DNA from 3 places in the Pseudomonas sp. R4-84 genome. Region 1 is predicted to be linked to each of the others. Evidence: predicted binding sites of a transcription regulator. Region 1 holds the regulator's gene; each other region holds the start of a gene.
What was found. The regulator FliA, encoded in region 1, starts transcription of late flagellar genes. The targets are predictions, from matches to a motif close to CTAAAGTTTNNNNNNNNNNNGCCGNTAA.

Region 1 (5,743 bases):
GTCGCCTGCAACGCATTGGCCTGTCCGGCCCGCTGGCGCGCGACCTGCTGGCATTGATCAGCGACATCGACGAGCCTCGCCAGGCCTGGCGCATGCTGCTTGCGCACCTGGCGCGGATGATCGCCACGCCGGAAGTCGAGCCACTGGAAGAGGGCGGAGTAATCGCCATGGTCGGCCCGGCCGGCATGGGCAAGACCACCACTCTGGCCAAGCTCGCGGCCCGTTATGTACTCAAGTACGGCGCCCAGAGTATCGCCCTGGTGAGCATGGACAGTTTCCGCATCGGTGCCCAGGAGCAACTCAAGACCTTGGGCCGGATCCTCAATGTGTCGGTGACCCATGTGGATCCGGGCCAATCCCTGGCCCAGGCGCTGGAACCGCTGATGCGCAAGCGCGTCGTACTGATCGACACCGCCGGCCTGCAAGCCAGCGATCCGGCCCTGCGCATGCAGCTGGAAAGCCTGGCCGGGCGTGGCATCAAGTCAAAAAATTATCTCGTGTTGGCAACCACCAGCCAGAAACAGGTTCTAACCGCCGCATACCACAGTTACAAACGCTGCGGGCTGGCCGGCTGCATCCTGACTAAGCTGGACGAAACGGCAAGCCTGGGCGAGGTGTTGAGCCTGGCGATCGGTCATGAACTACCGGTGGCCTACCTGACCGACGGGCCGCGGATCCCGGATGATTTGCATCTGCCGCGCCGTCATCAACTGGTCAGTCGTGCCGTGAGTGTGCAAATGCAGGAAGAACCCAGCGAAGAAGCCATGGCTGACATGTTCGCTGATATCTACCACAGCCCGACCAAGCAGGTTGGCTGAGGTATTCATGAATATTTTTTGTACCTACATCGATGGTCTGCCATGCATTGTTCCGTATGTGAACGCGCAGCCAGTAATGTGGCCTCCGTCTAAGTAAGACAAGGTAAAGAACGAACATGGGCAGCATGCATCCCGTACAGGTGATCGCGGTGACCGGCGGCAAAGGTGGCGTCGGGAAGACTAACGTGTCAGTGAACTTGTCCCTGGCTCTGGCAGAGCTTGGCCGACGGGTCATGCTGCTGGACGCCGACCTGGGCCTGGCGAACGTTGACGTGCTGCTGGGGCTCACACCCAAGCGCACGCTGGCGGACGTGATCGAAGGGCGCTGTGAATTGCGCGACGTGTTGTTGCAAGGCCCCGGCGGGATTCGCATCGTGCCGGCCGCCTCCGGCACCCAGAGCATGGTTCACCTGACCCCGGCGCAGCACGCCGGCCTGATCCAGGCCTTCAGCGACATCGGTGACAACCTCGATGTGCTGGTGATTGACACGGCTGCCGGTATCGGTGACTCGGTGGTCAGTTTCGTGCGCGCCGCCCAGGAAGTGTTGCTGGTGGTCTGCGACGAACCGACGTCGATCACCGACGCCTACGCGCTGATCAAACTGCTTAACCGCGACTATGGCATGAACCGCTTTCGCGTCCTGGCCAACATGGCCCAAAGCCCACAGGAAGGACGCAACCTGTTCGCCAAGTTGACCAAGGTCACGGATCGCTTCCTGGACGTCGCCCTGCAATACGTCGGCGCAGTGCCTTACGACGAAAGCGTACGCAAGGCTGTCCAGAAGCAACGTGCCGTTTATGAAGCTTTTCCTCGTTCCAAATGCGCCCTGGCGTTCAAGGCGATCGCCCAGAAGGTCGACACCTGGCCGCTGCCGGCCAACCCACGTGGGCATCTGGAATTTTTCGTCGAGCGTCTCGTGCAACAAACAGCAGGGCCCGTGTTATGACAGCCAGCGGTTACAACCATCTCTACAAAAAATCGGCACGGGACGCCCAGTACGAATTGATCGAGCGTTACGCGCCACTGGTCAAGCGCATCGCCTACCACTTGCTGGCGCGTTTGCCGGCCAGTGTCCAGGTCGAGGACTTGATCCAGGCGGGCATGATCGGCCTGCTCGAAGTGTCGAATAAATACGACGCGAGCAAGGGCGCCAGTTTCGAGACATACGCCGGTATCCGTATCCGCGGGGCGATGCTCGATGAGGTCCGCAAGGGCGACTGGGCGCCGCGTTCGGTGCATCGCAACACCCGCATGGTCAGCGACGCGATTCGTGCGATTGAAGCGAAAACCGGGCGAGACGCTAAAGATCACGAAGTTGCGGCCGAACTCCAGTTGAGTCTCGATGATTATTACGGGATTTTGAACGATACCTTGGGCAGTCGCCTGTTCAGTTTCGACGACCTGTTGCAGGACGGCGAACACGAAGGGCTGCACGAGGACGGCGCGAGTGCTCACATGGAGCCGTCGCGCGACCTGGAAGATGAACGTTTCCAGAGCGCCCTGGCGGATGCGATTGCCAATTTGCCGGAGCGTGAGCGACTGGTCTTGGCGCTGTACTACGACGAAGAGCTGAACCTCAAGGAAATCGGTGAGGTCCTGGGGGTCAGCGAATCGCGGGTCAGCCAGTTACATAGCCAGTGCGCGGCCCGCTTGCGGGGGCGTTTGGGGGAGTGGCGAGCGCGCTGACGAGCAGTGTGGGGACGCTGCGAGCGGGGCTGGCATGGCGTATGCCGGGCCAGTCTCCATCCGTTGTGCTCCATACCGTTGTCGAGTGTTGTGCCGGATTGATTGAAATGGCGCGTCCAGGTGCTGGGCGCGTTTAAGACTGCTTGGAGGTCGAATTGGACAAGAACATGAAAATCCTCATCGTTGATGACTTCTCAACGATGCGGCGGATCATAAAAAACCTGTTGCGTGACCTCGGGTTCACCAACACGGTCGAGGCCGACGATGGCACAACCGCCATTCCGGTCCTCAACAGCGGGAGCATCGACTTTCTGGTGACTGACTGGAACATGCCTGGCATGACCGGTATCGACTTGCTGCGCCACGTGCGCGCCGACGAAAAACTCAAGCACCTCCCGGTGCTGATGGTCACTGCCGAAGCCAAGCGCGAGCAGATCATCGAAGCGGCCCAGGCCGGTGTGAACGGCTATGTGGTCAAACCCTTCACGGCCCAGGCGTTGAAAGAGAAGATCGAAAAAATCTTCGAACGCATCGGTTAACGGCGCCACGGGGGAGCTATGGACAACGAATCTTCAATGGGCGATTTCGAATCGACCCTGAAAAAACATGCCCGCGAACTGGTAGACAGCCTTGAAAAGGGCCGCTTCGGCGATGCGGTTCAAATGATTCATGAGCTCAACCAGACCCGTGATCGCGGTCTGTACCAGGAAGTCGGCAAGCTCACCCGTGAACTGCACAGCGCGATCGTCAATTTCCAGATCGATCCGAACATGCCGCAGGCCGAGGAAGTCTCGCAGATCACCGACGCCACCGAGCGCCTGGGTTATGTGGTCAAGCTGACCGAAGCCGCAGCGAACCGCACCATGGACCTGGTGGAAAGCGCAACGCCCCTGGTCAACGGCCTGAGCGAGGAAGCCCAGGCGTTGAGCACCGATTGGGGACGGTTCATGCGTCGCGAAGTCGGCGCCGAGGAGTTCCGGGAGCTGGCCCGTCGGGTCGACGGTTTCCTGGCGCGCAGCAGCGCTGAGAATCGCGCCGTGGCCAGCAACCTCAACGACATTCTGCTGGCCCAGGACTATCAAGACCTGACCGGCCAGGTGATCAAGCGTGTGACCCAACTGGTCACCGAAGTGGAAAGCAACCTGCTCAAACTGGTGTTGATGGCTAGCCAGGTCGACCGCTTTGCAGGTATCGAACACGACCGTGAAGCGATGCTTGCCGAAAAAGATCCACAAAAACATCTCTCTCAGGGTGAAGGTCCGCAGATTCATGCCGATAAAAGAGAAGACGTTGTGTCCGGTCAGGACGATGTGGACGATTTGCTGTCCAGCCTTGGATTCTAAGTTTTAGCCCTATTTTAGGAGCAGCCATTAATGAGCTTCGGCGCCGATGAAGAGATCCTTCAGGATTTCCTGGTTGAGGCCGGCGAGATTCTAGAGCAACTATCCGAACAGCTGGTCGAGCTGGAAAGCCGACCTGATGATGCGGATCTGCTCAATGCAATTTTTCGCGGTTTCCACACTGTAAAAGGAGGCGCCGGCTTCCTCCAGCTCAATGAGCTGGTGGAGTGCTGCCACATTGCCGAGAACGTGTTCGACATCCTGCGCAAGGGTGAGCGTCGCGTCGACTCGGAACTGATGGACGTGGTGCTCGAGGCCCTGGATGCGGTCAACAGCATGTTCAGCGAAGTGCGCGAGCGCTCGCCGATCACCCCGGCCACCCCCGAGCTGCTCGCCGCGCTGTCGCGCCTGGCCGAGCCGCAGTCGGCTGACGAGGCCATGCCCGTTGCCGAGCCTGTGGTCGAAGAACCGGTTGCGCAAGAATCGGGCGACATCACCGATCATGAATTCGAATCGCTGCTGGACTCGCTGAACGCCGTCAAGGCCGAAGCCGAGGCTCCGGCCGCGCCCGCTGCGCCAGCCGCCGATGCCGCTGCCAGCGATGAAATTACCGACGATGAGTTCGAATCGCTGCTCGACCAACTGCATGGCAAGGGCCAGTTCGCCCCCGATGCGGTCGTAGCGCCGGCGGCCCCGGCTGCGCCAAAGGCAGCGGGGGATGACTCCGACATTACCGACGACGAATTCGAAGCCTTGCTCGACCAGTTGCATGGCAAGGGCAACTTTGCCGTCGACGCGTTGGATTCGGCCATCGCTTCGGCGCCGACCCCGGCCAAACCAGTGGCAGCGGCAGCCGGAAGCGACTTGATCAGCGACCACGAATTCGAATCGCTGCTCGACGAGCTGCATGGCAAGGGCAAGTTCAGCGAAGTCGGCACGGCCGCCGCCGCGCCTGCCGCTGCCGCCACGGCTGCACCCGCCGCCAAGGCCGCGCCGAAGCCGGCCGCCAAGGCGCCGGAACCGAAAGCCGAAACCCCGAAGCCTGCCGCCGCAGCGGCGCCAGCCCCGGCTCGCGCGCCTTCCGCCGCGCCCGCCGAAAAACCGGCGAGCGAAGCCGAGACCACCGTTCGCGTCGACACCGCGCGGCTGGATGAGATCATGAACATGGTCGGCGAACTGGTGCTGGTGCGTAACCGCCTGGTGCGCCTGGGCCTCAACAGCCAGGACGAAGCCATGTCCAAGGCCGTGTCGAACCTCGACGTGGTCACGGCTGACCTGCAAACCGCGGTCATGAAGACCCGGATGCAGCCGATCAAGAAAGTCTTCGGGCGCTTCCCGCGCCTGGTTCGCGACCTGGCTCGCCAGCTCAAGAAAGAAATCAACCTGGAACTGGTGGGTGAAGAGACCGACCTCGACAAGAACCTTGTCGAGGCCCTGGCCGACCCGCTGGTCCACTTGGTGCGCAACGCGGTCGACCACGGCATCGAGTCGCCGGAAGAGCGCGAAGCGTCAGGCAAGGTCCGCAGCGGCAAGGTGATCCTGGCCGCCGAGCAGGAAGGCGACCATATCCTGCTGTCGATCTCCGACGACGGCAAGGGCATGGACCCGAACGTGCTCCGTTCCATTGCGGTGAAACGCGGTGTGATGGACAAGGACGCGGCCGATCGCCTGAGCGACACCGAGTGCTACAACCTGATCTTCGCTCCGGGCTTCTCGACCAAGACCGAGATTTCCGATGTGTCGGGTCGTGGCGTGGGCATGGACGTGGTGAAAACCAAGATTTCCCAGCTCAACGGTTCGATCAACATTTACTCGACCAAGGGCCAGGGCTCGAAGATCGTCATCAAGGTCCCGTTGACCTTGGCGATCATGCCGACCCTGATGGTGATGCTGGGCAA
Region 2 (5,743 bases), 2.1 Mb from region 1:
AACGAGTGGGGCGGTCACCTGGCCGGCATGGCGTCCGAGGAAATGGACAATGCCTACCAGATCCCGGGCAAATACCCGAAAGGCGCCTACCTGCTGGTATTCGACCCGTTGGACGGCTCGTCAAACATCGACATCAATGCGCCGGTCGGCACAATCTTCTCGGTACTGCGTTGCCCGAACGAATACCTGAGCCAGAACGAAGCCTTGAATGAAAAGGCCTTCCTGCAGCCCGGCACCGAGCAAGTCGCCGCCGGTTACGCCATCTACGGTCCTCAGACCATGCTGGTGCTGACCCTGGGCGACGGCGTGAAAGGCTTCACCCTGGACCGCGAGATGGGCAGTTTCGTCCTGACCCACGAAGACATCACCATTCCTGAAACCACCCAGGAATTCGCCATCAACATGTCCAACCAGCGTCACTGGGAAGCTCCGGTACAACGCTACGTCAGCGAGTTGCTGGCCGGTGAAGAAGGCCCGCTGAAAAAGAACTACAACATGCGCTGGGTGGCCGCGATGGTTGCCGATGTACACCGCATCCTGACCCGAGGCGGTCTGTTCATGTACCCGCGCGACAGCCGCGAGCCGTCCAAGCCGGGCAAGCTGCGCCTGATGTACGAAGCCAACCCGATGTCGTTCCTGGTGGAGCAGGCGGGTGGCGCTTCCACCGACGGTCGCCAGCGCATCCTCGACATCAAGCCTGAGGGCCTGCACCAGAGAGTTGCGGTATTCCTCGGCTCGAAGGAAGAAGTGGCACGCGCCACGGCTTACCACAAGGAGTAAACCATGACCGGGCCTTGGCAGCCGTTGCTCGATTGGTGGTTTGGCACAGCCCAAACGCCGGACGAAATAGCGGCTGACAAGGGCAAGCTGTGGTTTGGCAAAGGCCATGATCGCCAGGCGCAAGAGCGCTTCGGCGAACAGGTGGAGCAAGCACTGGCCGGCGGATTGACCGATTGGGCGCAACGCCCGGAAGGTTGGCTGGCCCTGGTGCTGCTACTGGATCAACTCCCGCGTATGATCTTTCGCAACACGCCCAAAAGCTTTTCCGGCGACTTGCGTGCCCAAGCGTTGGTGGCCCAAGGCCTGGCGGCAGGTTTCGACCAGCAACTGCGGCCAATCCAGCGTGTCTTCATCTACCTCGTCCTCGAACATTGCGAAAACCTCGCGGTGCAGAACGAAGCCGTGTCTCGGTTCATCGAGCTGGTCCGGGAGCAACCCGAGGCGCAGCGCGCGGTGTTCGAAGACAACCTGGATTATGCCGAACGGCATCAGAAGATCATTGCCCGGTTCGGACGTTTTCCCCATCGCAATGCGGTGTTGGGGCGTGAGTCCACGGCTGAGGAAGTGGAATTCTTGAGCAGGCCTGGGTCCAGATTCTGAATTTTTTGCGAGGCTGATGCCGCTATTGTCGGATCGCCGCCCGGAGCAAGCTCGCTCCGGGCGGCGATCCGACGATGGGGCCCTTCCAGGCGTTAGATCCGGAAACTGCCCACCAACTGCTTCAACCGCGCCGCCTGCTGTTCCAGGTCGGAACAGGCTCGCAAGGTGGCTTGCAGGTTTTCCACGCCTTCCTGGTTCAGCGTGTTGATTTCATTGATGTCGACGTTGATCGATTCCACCACGGCGGTCTGTTCTTCGGTGGCGGTGGCCACGGACTGGTTCATGCCGTCGATCTCGCCGATGCGCTGGGTCACGCTGCCCAGTCGTTCGCCGGCCTGGTTGGCGATGCCGACGCTGCTTTCGCTCTGGCGCTGGCTATCGGTCATGGTCAGCACCGCTTCCCGCGCGCCGACTTGCAACTCTTCGATCATCTTCTGCACTTGCTGCGCAGAGTCCTGGGTGCGGTGGGCCAGGTTGCGCACCTCGTCGGCGACGACCGCGAAGCCGCGACCGGCTTCACCGGCCCGGGCCGCTTCGATGGCGGCGTTCAGGGCAAGCAGGTTGGTCTGCTGGGAAATGCTGGTGATCACTTCGAGAATCTGGCCGATGTTCACCGTGTTGCTGTTCAGGGTTTCGATGTTGCCGCAAGAATCGCTGATCTTGGCTGACAGCTGTTGCATCGCCGTGATGGTTTTATCCACCACTTGCTGGCCATCTTCGGCCAGGTTGCGGGCCTCGCTGGAGTGCTGCGAGGCGAGGGCGGCATTCTGGGCAATTTCCTGGGCTGCGGCGCCAAGCTGGTTGATGGCCGCGGCCACGCTGCTGGTGCGCGAGGCTTGCTGGTCGGAGTTGTACATCGACGAATTGGAGGCGCTGACGACACGCAGGGCGACTTCATTGACCTGGCCCGTGGCGGAAGCCACTTCGCGAATCGAAGCGTGGATACGCTCGACGAAACGGTTGAACGAAGTGCCCAGCGCGCCGAATTCATCATGGCCGTGGATGGTCAGGCGGCGGGTCAGGTCGCCTTCGCCTTCGGCGATGTCATGCATGGCGCGGCCCATGATCAGCAGCGGTTGCATCAATACACGGATGAGCATGCTCAGCAGGGCGATGATGAACACCACGGCAATGACCATGGCAATCAGGGCCGAGGTGCGGAACTCGCTGAGCATCGCCAGCGCCGCGCTCTTGTCGAGTACCAGCGCCACGTACCAGTCGGCGCCGGGTACGCCGGCGACTCGGGTAAAGGAAATGAACTGGGTCTTGCCGTCGAGCTCGACTTCCTTCATGCCCGGGCTGACTTGCGGCGCACCGTTGGGATAGGCCTCGGCGAGGGTCTTGAGCACGCGCTTGCTGTCAGGGTGGACGAGGATCTTGCCATCGGCGCTGACGATGAACGCATGGCCATGTCCGCCGAAGTTCAGCGAGTTGATGATGGCGCTGACGCTGGTCAGGTCGATGTCCGCCCCCGCCACGCCGATCATCTGGTTCTGGCGCTGTACCGGCGTGGCAACGGTGATCACAAGCTTGCCCGAAGACGCGGCGATGTAGGGTTCGGTGACGACGGTCTGTTGGGCGCTGTTGGCGGCCTTGTACCAGCCACGGGCGCGCGGGTCGTAGTCGGCGGCGCGATTGCCGGCCGGCACCGAAAACATTACGCCGTCGGTGCCGCCAAAATAGCTGAGCTGAAAATTGCCGGTGTAGGCAGGCAGGCCCACCGCGCGTTTCAGGCTGTCGGCACTGCTGCCATCGATGGCGATTTGCTGGGCCAGCGATTGCAGCAGTTGGATCCGGCCTTCTACCCACGTCTGGATATTGCGGCTGGTCAGGCTGCCGAGTTCCTGCATGGAGGTCTCGGTGCTGGAATACAGACTTTGTCGTTGGCGGTAATCGTTGAACAGGATGAAACAGGCGAATGCGACGGCCACCACAAGGGCGGCAGCCAACAGGATTTTGTGGCTGAATTTCATGTTTCTGGTCATTAAGAACGCTACCGCGGAGGGACGGGTCAAAAAGGGGTGTCAATTTGCCATAACACAGGATTTTACGCTGTTACTTTTTATCGGCCCGCAAGCCCGGCGCATCAGGCGTCGATGGACTCATCCCGACGAAAGGCACGACGGCGTCACAGTTCGATTGTTTCACCCGTCGATTACCCTCGGGACAACCAATAAATACTGGGGGCGTCGGGGAACCAGATAGGGGTTTTCTCTTCTAAGGTTCAGGTTGGCACCCTGCCACCTCCCTTCCGCTCCAGGAGTTACACCATGTCGCTGCGATCTATCGCCCTGCTGTTCATGTGCGTCGTATTGACCGCATGCAGCAAGGTCAACCAGGAAAACTACTCGAAGCTGTCGGCGGGCATGCCCAAGGCCGAAGTCGAGACGTTGCTGGGGAAGCCGACTGACTGTTCGGGCGCGCTCGGCATGTCCAGCTGCACCTGGGGCGACCAGAAAAGCTTTATCAGCGTGCAGTACGCCGGTGACAAAGTGTTGATGTTTTCCGGCCAAGGCCTGAAGTAACCTGAAGTAAACCGGGGCCAAGCGCCCACGGGAGAAAAAAATAATGATGCGGTTAGTTTTTGTGCTTTTGGCTGGCCTGGTATTGGCCGGCTGTGCCACTTCTGGCGTAGACCCGTTGGCGCCCAAGACCGTCAACAGTGTCAATCTCAAGCGTTACCAAGGGACCTGGTACGAGCTGGCCCGCCTACCGATGTATTTCCAGCGCAACTGCGCGCAATCCGAAGCCCATTACACCCTCAAGCCCGACGGCAACGTGGATGTGTTCAACCGCTGCCTGACTTCCGATTGGAAGTGGGAAGAAGCCCGGGGCACCGCTTACCCGCAGGTGCCAGGCAAGACCGACAAGCTCTGGGTCGAATTCGACACCTGGTTCTCGCGGATCCTGCCGGGTGTGGCGAAGGGAGAATATTGGGTCTTGTATGTCAGCGATGACTACAAGACCGCCATCGTTGGCGATCCGAGCCGGCGTTACATGTGGTTGCTGTCGCGCACGCCAACGGTCAATGTCGATGTGCGCGAAGAACTGCTGAGCAAGGCGCGCCAGCAGGGCTACGACACGACGCGGTTGGTCTGGCGTGCGTCGGACCGGCAGATGGCCAAGACTTCGGACTGATGTAGTAGAACACCTGTGGGAGCTTAGCTTGCTCGCGATGAGGCCTTTACCGTCAACATAGATGTTGATGGAAAATCCGCTATCGCGAGCAAGCTCGCTCCCACATTGAATTGTCGTCAGCCCAGCAGTTCGCGCAGCACCCGGGTAAACGCTCGGGCGCTTTCTTCTTCGCCGGCGTGACGGCCGTCGCGAACCTGCCATTTTCCGCCGACCATCACATCGCGCACCTGGCGATCGCCGCCCGCAAACAGCCAACGATTGAGAATGCCGTCACCGGTCGCCGTGGCCAGGTAAGGATCATTGCCATCGAGCACCAGCCAGTCGGCGCGCTTGCCGACTTCCAATGCGCCGATCGGTTGGCCCAACGCCTGGGCGCCACCGTCCAGTGCGGCGTCATACAGGGTACGCCCGACCATCGGCTGATCCGTTCGGTACAACCGGTTGCGGCGCTGGTCCCGCAGCCGCTGGCCGTATTCCAGCCAGCGTAATTCCTCCACGACGCTCAACGACACGTGGCTGTCAGAGCCGATGCCCATCCGCCCGCCTTGGGCTAGGAAATCCACGGCCGGAAAAATTCCGTCACCCAGGTTGGCTTCCGTGGTCAGGCACAGACCGGCAATTGCCCGGCTCTTGGCCATCAGGCTGACTTCCTGTGGATTGGCGTGGGTGGCATGAACCAGGCACCAGCGTTGATCCACCTCGGCATTTTCATACAGCCATTGCAGCGGACGCACGCCGCTCCAGCTCAAGCAGTCGTCAACCTCCTTTTGCTGTTCGGCGATGTGGATATGCACGGGGCAATCGCGGTCGCTGGCGGCCAGCACATCGTGGATCTGCCCGGGTGTCACGGCGCGCAGCGAGTGGAAGCACAGGCCCAACGCCTGGGACGGTTGCCCGGCCAGGATCGGCTGCAAGCGTGACTGAAGCTTCAGGTAGTTTTCGGTGCTGTTGATGAACCGGCGCTGCCCGTCGTTGGGCTCTTGGCCGCCAAAACCGGAATGGCTGTAAAGCACCGGCAGCAGCGTCAAGCCAATGCCCACGTCACCGGCGGCCTGGCTGATACGCAAGGCCAGTTCGGCCGGATCGGCGTAATGTCTGCCGTCGGTGTCATGGTGTACGTAATGGAATTCGGCAACCGAGGTGTAGCCGGCCTTGAGCATTTCGATGTAAAGCTGCCGTGCGATGACGCCGAGCTGGTCGGGGCTGATTTTTCCGACGAGGCGGT
Region 3 (5,743 bases), 770 kb from region 1:
GCCGTTGATGCCGACCGCCATCATGTCCTGACGGCCCAGCAGCACCAGCGCGAGCTGCGCGCACAAGCCACCAAGGATCGCCAGCGGCCAGTCCAACAGCAGAGTCACGGCGGTCAGGCCGATGAAGTGATACGAAACGCCCGTGTCGAAGTCTCGTCGCACCAGCCACAACATGAACAGCGCGAACACCGTGCCGAACAACAGATGCTGGCGACGACCGTCGGTAAACAGCTCGACCCACGGAGCACGCGCCACCGCCCAGGCCAGCGCCGGCACATAGATCAGCCAGCCGGCCACCAAGGTCTGCGACGAGAGCAATTCGGCTCCGATCATCGATCTACTCCTTTGGCATGCCCGTGCAACACAGACCCCGTGGTCGCCCCGAGATTCAAGCTGGCAGTCTACACCTCCCCACGGGACGCCATTAATCAACGCAACGCTTTGGGCTTGTAGCAATTGAACGCTAAGCTTGGGTTCATGGATGATTCCGATTATTTACGCCTGCTGACCATCGCGGCCGAGCAGGCCAACGCCTTTCTCTCCAACGCCCGCAAATGGGAGCGTGAGCGGTGGGTCTGCCAGCGCCTGTTACAAGGGCTCAACGTGCCTTATCGCGCCGACGAATTCGCTCCGGCCGGAGAGCCGCCGGATGTGCTATTTCGCGACGCCAATTTCGAAGTATTTTTTGTGCTCGACGAGGGCCGTCGTCTCAATGACGAATGGCGAGATGAACTGCAGCGTCGTCGTAGTGCCTTCTCACTGAGCCAACTGGTGCGGCGCGAGGCCAAGCCCCGACGAATTCCCGCCAATGAGTTTCTGATGAGATTGGCACCGACCCTACGCAAGAAAGCCCATAACTACACCGAGCGTGGCATGGACCTGGGCGAACTGGACATCATCGCGTTCGCCAGCCTCAAGCGCGAAGTCCTGGACCTCAACAGCCACTTCCCACCGCCGACCGAATACCTGCGCCAGGGCTGGCGCTCGCTGTCGCTGGTGGGGCCGACGTTCGCCCGGGTGCTGTTCGCCCACCCCGATGCGCCGGACTTCCTGCGAGGCAATCTGGGCCGCAGCATTGTCTTCGACGTGGGGATCAGCCTGTGATTCGCTTGTCGTCTCAGGGCTGTATACGCCGGATAGCCAGACACTGTAACGTCTTCACATTCCGCAACGTCTACCTGACGAGGCCTTTATGACCAGCCGCCTGAACCCAGATGACCAGAAGCATGTCGAAGAGTACCTGCAACTGTCCCAGCACCGAGTCGAGCGCCGGCCTTTCCGGCCGTGGATGCTCCTGGTGGTGGTACTGGCCATCACGATTGGCCTGGGCCTGTTGAGCCGATTGATCAGTTACCTGACGCTATGAGCCGCTATTTGTCATTGACGCTCGCGCAGGTAACGGCACCGAATTCCTTTAGCCTTGCGAGATATCCCCATGACTCATCGTATTGTCATCGTTGGCGGCGGCGCCGGCGGTCTGGAGTTGGCTACCCGTCTGGGTAAGACCCTGGGCAAGCGTGGCACGGCCAGTGTGATGCTGGTCGACGCGAACCTGACCCACATCTGGAAACCGTTGCTCCACGAAGTAGCGGCCGGCTCCCTCAACTCCTCCGAAGACGAACTCAACTATGTGGCCCAGGCGAAATGGAACCACTTCGAGTTCCAGCTCGGGCGCATGAGCGGCCTGGATCGCGAGAACAAGAGAATCCAACTGGCCGCCACCTATGACGAGGCGGGCGTCGAGCTGTTGCCAGCCCGGGAGCTGGGCTACGACACGCTGGTGATCGCGGTGGGCAGCACCACCAACGATTTCGGCACCGAGGGCGCGGCGCAGCATTGCCTGTTCCTCGATACCCGCAAGCAGGCCGAGCGCTTCCACCAGCAGTTGCTTCACCACTACCTGCGCGCTCACGCCGGGCAGACCGATACCATCGAGCGCATCAGCGTTGCGATCGTCGGCGCCGGTGCGACCGGCGTTGAACTGGCGGCCGAGCTGCACAACGCCGCCCACGAACTGCATGCCTACGGCCTGGACCGGATCAAACCGGAGAACATGCACATCACCCTGATCGAGGCGGGCCCACGGGTCTTGCCGGCACTGCCAGAGCGGATCGGCGGGCCAGTGCACAAAACCCTGGAAAAACTTGGGGTGAATGTCATGACCAACGCCTCCGTCAGCCAGGTGACTGCCGACAGCTTGATTACGGCGGACGGCAAAGTGATCGACGCGAGCCTGAAAGTCTGGGCCGCCGGGATCCGCGCGCCAGAATTCCTCAAGGACATCGACGGACTGGAGACCAACCGGATCAACCAGCTGCAGGTGCTGCCGACACTCCAGACCACTCGCGACGACAACATCTTTGCCTTCGGCGACTGCGCCGCCTGCCCGCAACCGGACAGCGACCGCAACGTCCCACCCCGCGCCCAGGCAGCGCATCAGCAAGCCTCGCTGCTGGCTAAATCGCTGAAGTTGCGGATCGAGGGCAAGGCCTTGCCTGAATACAAATACACTGACTACGGCTCGCTGATCTCGCTGTCGCGCTTTTCGGCGGTGGGTAACCTGATGGGCAACCTGACCGGCAGCGTGATGCTTGAAGGCTGGCTGGCGCGGATGTTCTATGTGTCGTTGTACCGCATGCACCAGATGGCGCTGTACGGGATGTTCCGTACCGCGATGCTGATGCTGGGTAGCAAGATCGGGCGTGGGACCGAGCCACGGTTGAAACTGCACTGACATGACGATCGTTCCCACGCTTCGCGTGGGAACACCGCCCGTCCAGCACTTAGTCGTCAATCAAACCTGAAACCGCTGCACCATCGTGCGCAGCGAGTTTGCAAGCTGCGACAATTCATGGCTGGAGGCACTGGTCTGATCCGCGCCGGAAGCCGAGCGCACGGACAAATCGCGAATATTCACCAGGTTGCGATCGACCTCGCGAGCCACTTGCGCCTGTTCTTCGGCGGCACTGGCGATGACCAGGTTGCGCTCATGGATCTCGCTGACCGATGCTGTAATGGTTTGCAGCGCTTCCCCTGCCCGCTCCGCCATCGCGAGGGTGCTCGCCGCACGGCTGGAACTGGCTTGCATGGAATCCAGCGCCTGGGTGGCACCGCTGCGCATGCCCTGGACCATCTGCTCGATCTCCTGGGTCGATTGCTGCGTGCGATACGCCAGCGCCCGCACCTCGTCGGCAACCACCGCAAACCCCCGCCCGCTCTCTCCCGCCCGGGCCGCTTCAATGGCCGCGTTAAGGGCCAGCAAGTTGGTCTGCTCGGCAATGGCCCGAATCACATCCAGCACTTTGCCGATATCCTGGGATTGGCTGGCCAGTGACTGCACCAGGCCGCCGGTAACCTGAACATCCTTGGCGAGCGCGCTGATGGCGTCGACGGTGTCGCTGACCCGCTCCTGCCCCAACGTCGCCGATTCGCTGGATTGGCGGGTGGCGTCGGAGGTTGAAACGGCGTTGCGCGCGACTTCCTCCACGGCGGTGCTCATCTCGGTGACGGCAGTGGCAGCCTGTTCAATTTCGTTGTTCTGCTGCTGCAGGCTGTGGGTACTGTCGAGCGTGACGGCGTTCAGCTCATCGGCTGCCGTGGCCAGTTGCGCGGCCGAGCCGCTGATGCCCTGCAACGTCTCACGCAGATTCTGCTGCATGGCCGCCAGCGCCATGAGCAAACGGCTGACTTCATCGTTGCCATGGGTCTCGATCGGCCGGGTCAGGTCACCCCGGGCTACGCTCTGCGCAGCATTCAGCGCCTCGCCCAGGGGCTTGACGATGCTGCGCGTGAGCAACATGGCCAGGGCCACCGTAGCCAGGGCGGCAAGCACAATGAACAGGCTGACGATCATGCGGGAATTGACGTAGTGCTCCTGGGACTTCTGGCTCTCGATCGACACCTGCTTGGAGAATAATTCCGCCAGATCATTGAGCTGTTTGCCCGAACCGTCCACCACGGTTTTCATGTCCACCAGCAACAACTTGATCAGCTCATCCCGACGCCCCTGCTCCGCCAAGGTAAACGACTGGGCGATACCCGAGCGATAGGCGGCGAAAGTCTGTTTGAACTGGTCGTAAAGCGCCTTGCCTTCCGGCGTGACGACCAATTTGTCGTAACTGGCGATTTTTTCGCTCAGTTCTTTATCCCGGGTATCCATCTGGCCGCGATACACCGCAATGTTTTTCGGGTCCTGGTCCAAGGCCATGCGCAGGGAAATGGTGCGAATGCGCAGCATCAATTCACGGATCTCGTCTCCGCCACGGATGCTGGGCAACCACTGGGTTTCCACCGCGACCTCACTGTCGCGAATGCTCGACATCTGTCCCAGCGCAAAGACCCCGAGCAGCGCCACCAGGACGGCGATCAAGGCAAAACCCAGCGCGGCGCGGCGGGCAATATTCAGTTGGCGAAGGAACATGTCGGGCGCCTTTTCTTGTTGTTGGCCTGAAGGTGGGCGATCGATGCTTGCCCTGTTGGCGGGTTATCGGCAGGTTGTACGACGACTTGAAGTCATCGGCTTTTCCGCAGGCAAAAAAAATCCCCGTATCTTTCGATACGGGGATTCTTAATATGGTCGGGGTAAGGGGATTCGAACTCCTGACATCCTGCTCCCAAAGCAGGCGCGCTACCGGACTGCGCTATACCCCGGTAAAAAAAAGGCGACCTTCGCAAGTCGCCTTCCTCGATCAGCGCTTTTGGCCTCTGATCTTAAGATTCGATTCCAGCGAACTGGTTTCAAAAATGGTGGGTCGTGTGGGATTCGAACCTACGACCAATTGGTTAAAAGCCAACTGCTCTACCAACTGAGCTAACGACCCAAATATGGTCGGGGTAAGGGGATTCGAACTCCTGACATCCTGCTCCCAAAGCAGGCGCGCTACCGGACTGCGCTATACCCCGATTGAAATGGCTCCGTGACCAGGACTCGAACCTGGGACCCAATGATTAACAGTCATTTGCTCTACCGACTGAGCTATCACGGAACTGATATTTCAAGTTACTGCTATTTGAAGCTACAACATTGAAGCCAGCTTCAACCTCTTCTACCCGTCAGCATCGCTGCGTTCGTGTGTCTGAGGCGCGCTATTCTACAATCTTCGTAACCTCTGTCAACCCCTTAAATTGCTTTCAAGACAATGATTTGCAACTTATTTTAGGTTCCTTCCCAAAGAGAAGTCGCCCTTGGGGTGACGTACTGCGGGGCGCACTTTACAAGTCTTTTCCTTTGAGTTCAACGGCCTGATGAAAAAAATGGCCTCGCAATGCAAGGCCATTCCAATATCCGGCGATGCCGGCCTTCAGTTGAAGACGATTTCGTCGTTTTCCACGGTACCGGTCACGGTTTCGCCCGGCATGAACCGCCCGGACAGAATCAACTGCGCCAACGGGTTTTCGATCCAGCGCTGGATCGCTCGCTTGAGCGGCCGCGCGCCATAGACCGGGTCGTAACCCACCGCGATCAGCTTGTCCAACGCCTCGTCGCTCAGTTGCAGCTTCAACTCGCGCTCGGTGAGGCGGCTGCGCAGGCGACCCAGCTGGATCTCGGTGATGCCGGCGATCTGATCCCGGGCCAACGGCTCGAAGATCACCACTTCGTCGACACGGTTGATGAACTCCGGCCGGAAGTGCGTAGAGATCGCATCCATCACTGCGGCACGTTGCGCCTCGCGATCGCCGACCAACTCCTGAATCTGCGTCGAGCCCAGGTTGGAGGTCATCACGATCACCGTGTTGCGGAAGT

Region 2: the regulator FliA is predicted to act here: its motif matches at 3,443-3,470, upstream of M1D68_RS23535 (methyl-accepting chemotaxis protein).
Region 3: the regulator FliA is predicted to act here: its motif matches at 4,484-4,511, upstream of M1D68_RS04015 (methyl-accepting chemotaxis protein).

Annotation. Positions count from the first base shown of each region.
Region 1 covers NZ_CP096390.1:1,633,107-1,638,849, forward strand. Annotated here, with positions in the region: gene flhF (flagellar biosynthesis protein FlhF) at 1-818, shown strand, start outside; gene fleN (flagellar synthesis regulator FleN) at 935-1,765, shown strand; gene fliA (RNA polymerase sigma factor FliA) at 1,762-2,505, shown strand; gene M1D68_RS07690 (chemotaxis response regulator CheY) at 2,673-3,044, shown strand; gene M1D68_RS07695 (protein phosphatase CheZ) at 3,063-3,848, shown strand; gene M1D68_RS07700 (chemotaxis protein CheA) at 3,879-5,743, shown strand, end outside.
Region 2 covers NZ_CP096390.1:5,202,128-5,207,870, reverse strand. Annotated here, with positions in the region: gene M1D68_RS23545 (class 1 fructose-bisphosphatase) at 1-780, shown strand, start outside; gene M1D68_RS23540 (DUF924 family protein) at 784-1,380, shown strand; gene M1D68_RS23535 (methyl-accepting chemotaxis protein) at 1,473-3,365, opposite strand; gene M1D68_RS23530 (hypothetical protein) at 3,651-3,905, shown strand; gene M1D68_RS23525 (lipocalin family protein) at 3,949-4,518, shown strand; gene M1D68_RS23520 (formimidoylglutamate deiminase) at 4,635-5,743, opposite strand, start outside.
Region 3 covers NZ_CP096390.1:862,034-867,776, reverse strand. Annotated here, with positions in the region: gene M1D68_RS04035 (energy-coupling factor ABC transporter permease) at 1-333, opposite strand, end outside; gene M1D68_RS04030 (DUF1780 domain-containing protein) at 478-1,104, shown strand; gene M1D68_RS04025 (DUF3094 family protein) at 1,193-1,366, shown strand; gene M1D68_RS04020 (NAD(P)/FAD-dependent oxidoreductase) at 1,436-2,734, shown strand; gene M1D68_RS04015 (methyl-accepting chemotaxis protein) at 2,795-4,420, opposite strand; tRNA gene M1D68_RS04010 (tRNA-Pro) at 4,574-4,650, opposite strand; tRNA gene M1D68_RS04005 (tRNA-Lys) at 4,745-4,820, opposite strand; tRNA gene M1D68_RS04000 (tRNA-Pro) at 4,826-4,902, opposite strand; tRNA gene M1D68_RS03995 (tRNA-Asn) at 4,910-4,985, opposite strand; gene clpB (ATP-dependent chaperone ClpB) at 5,301-5,743, opposite strand, start outside.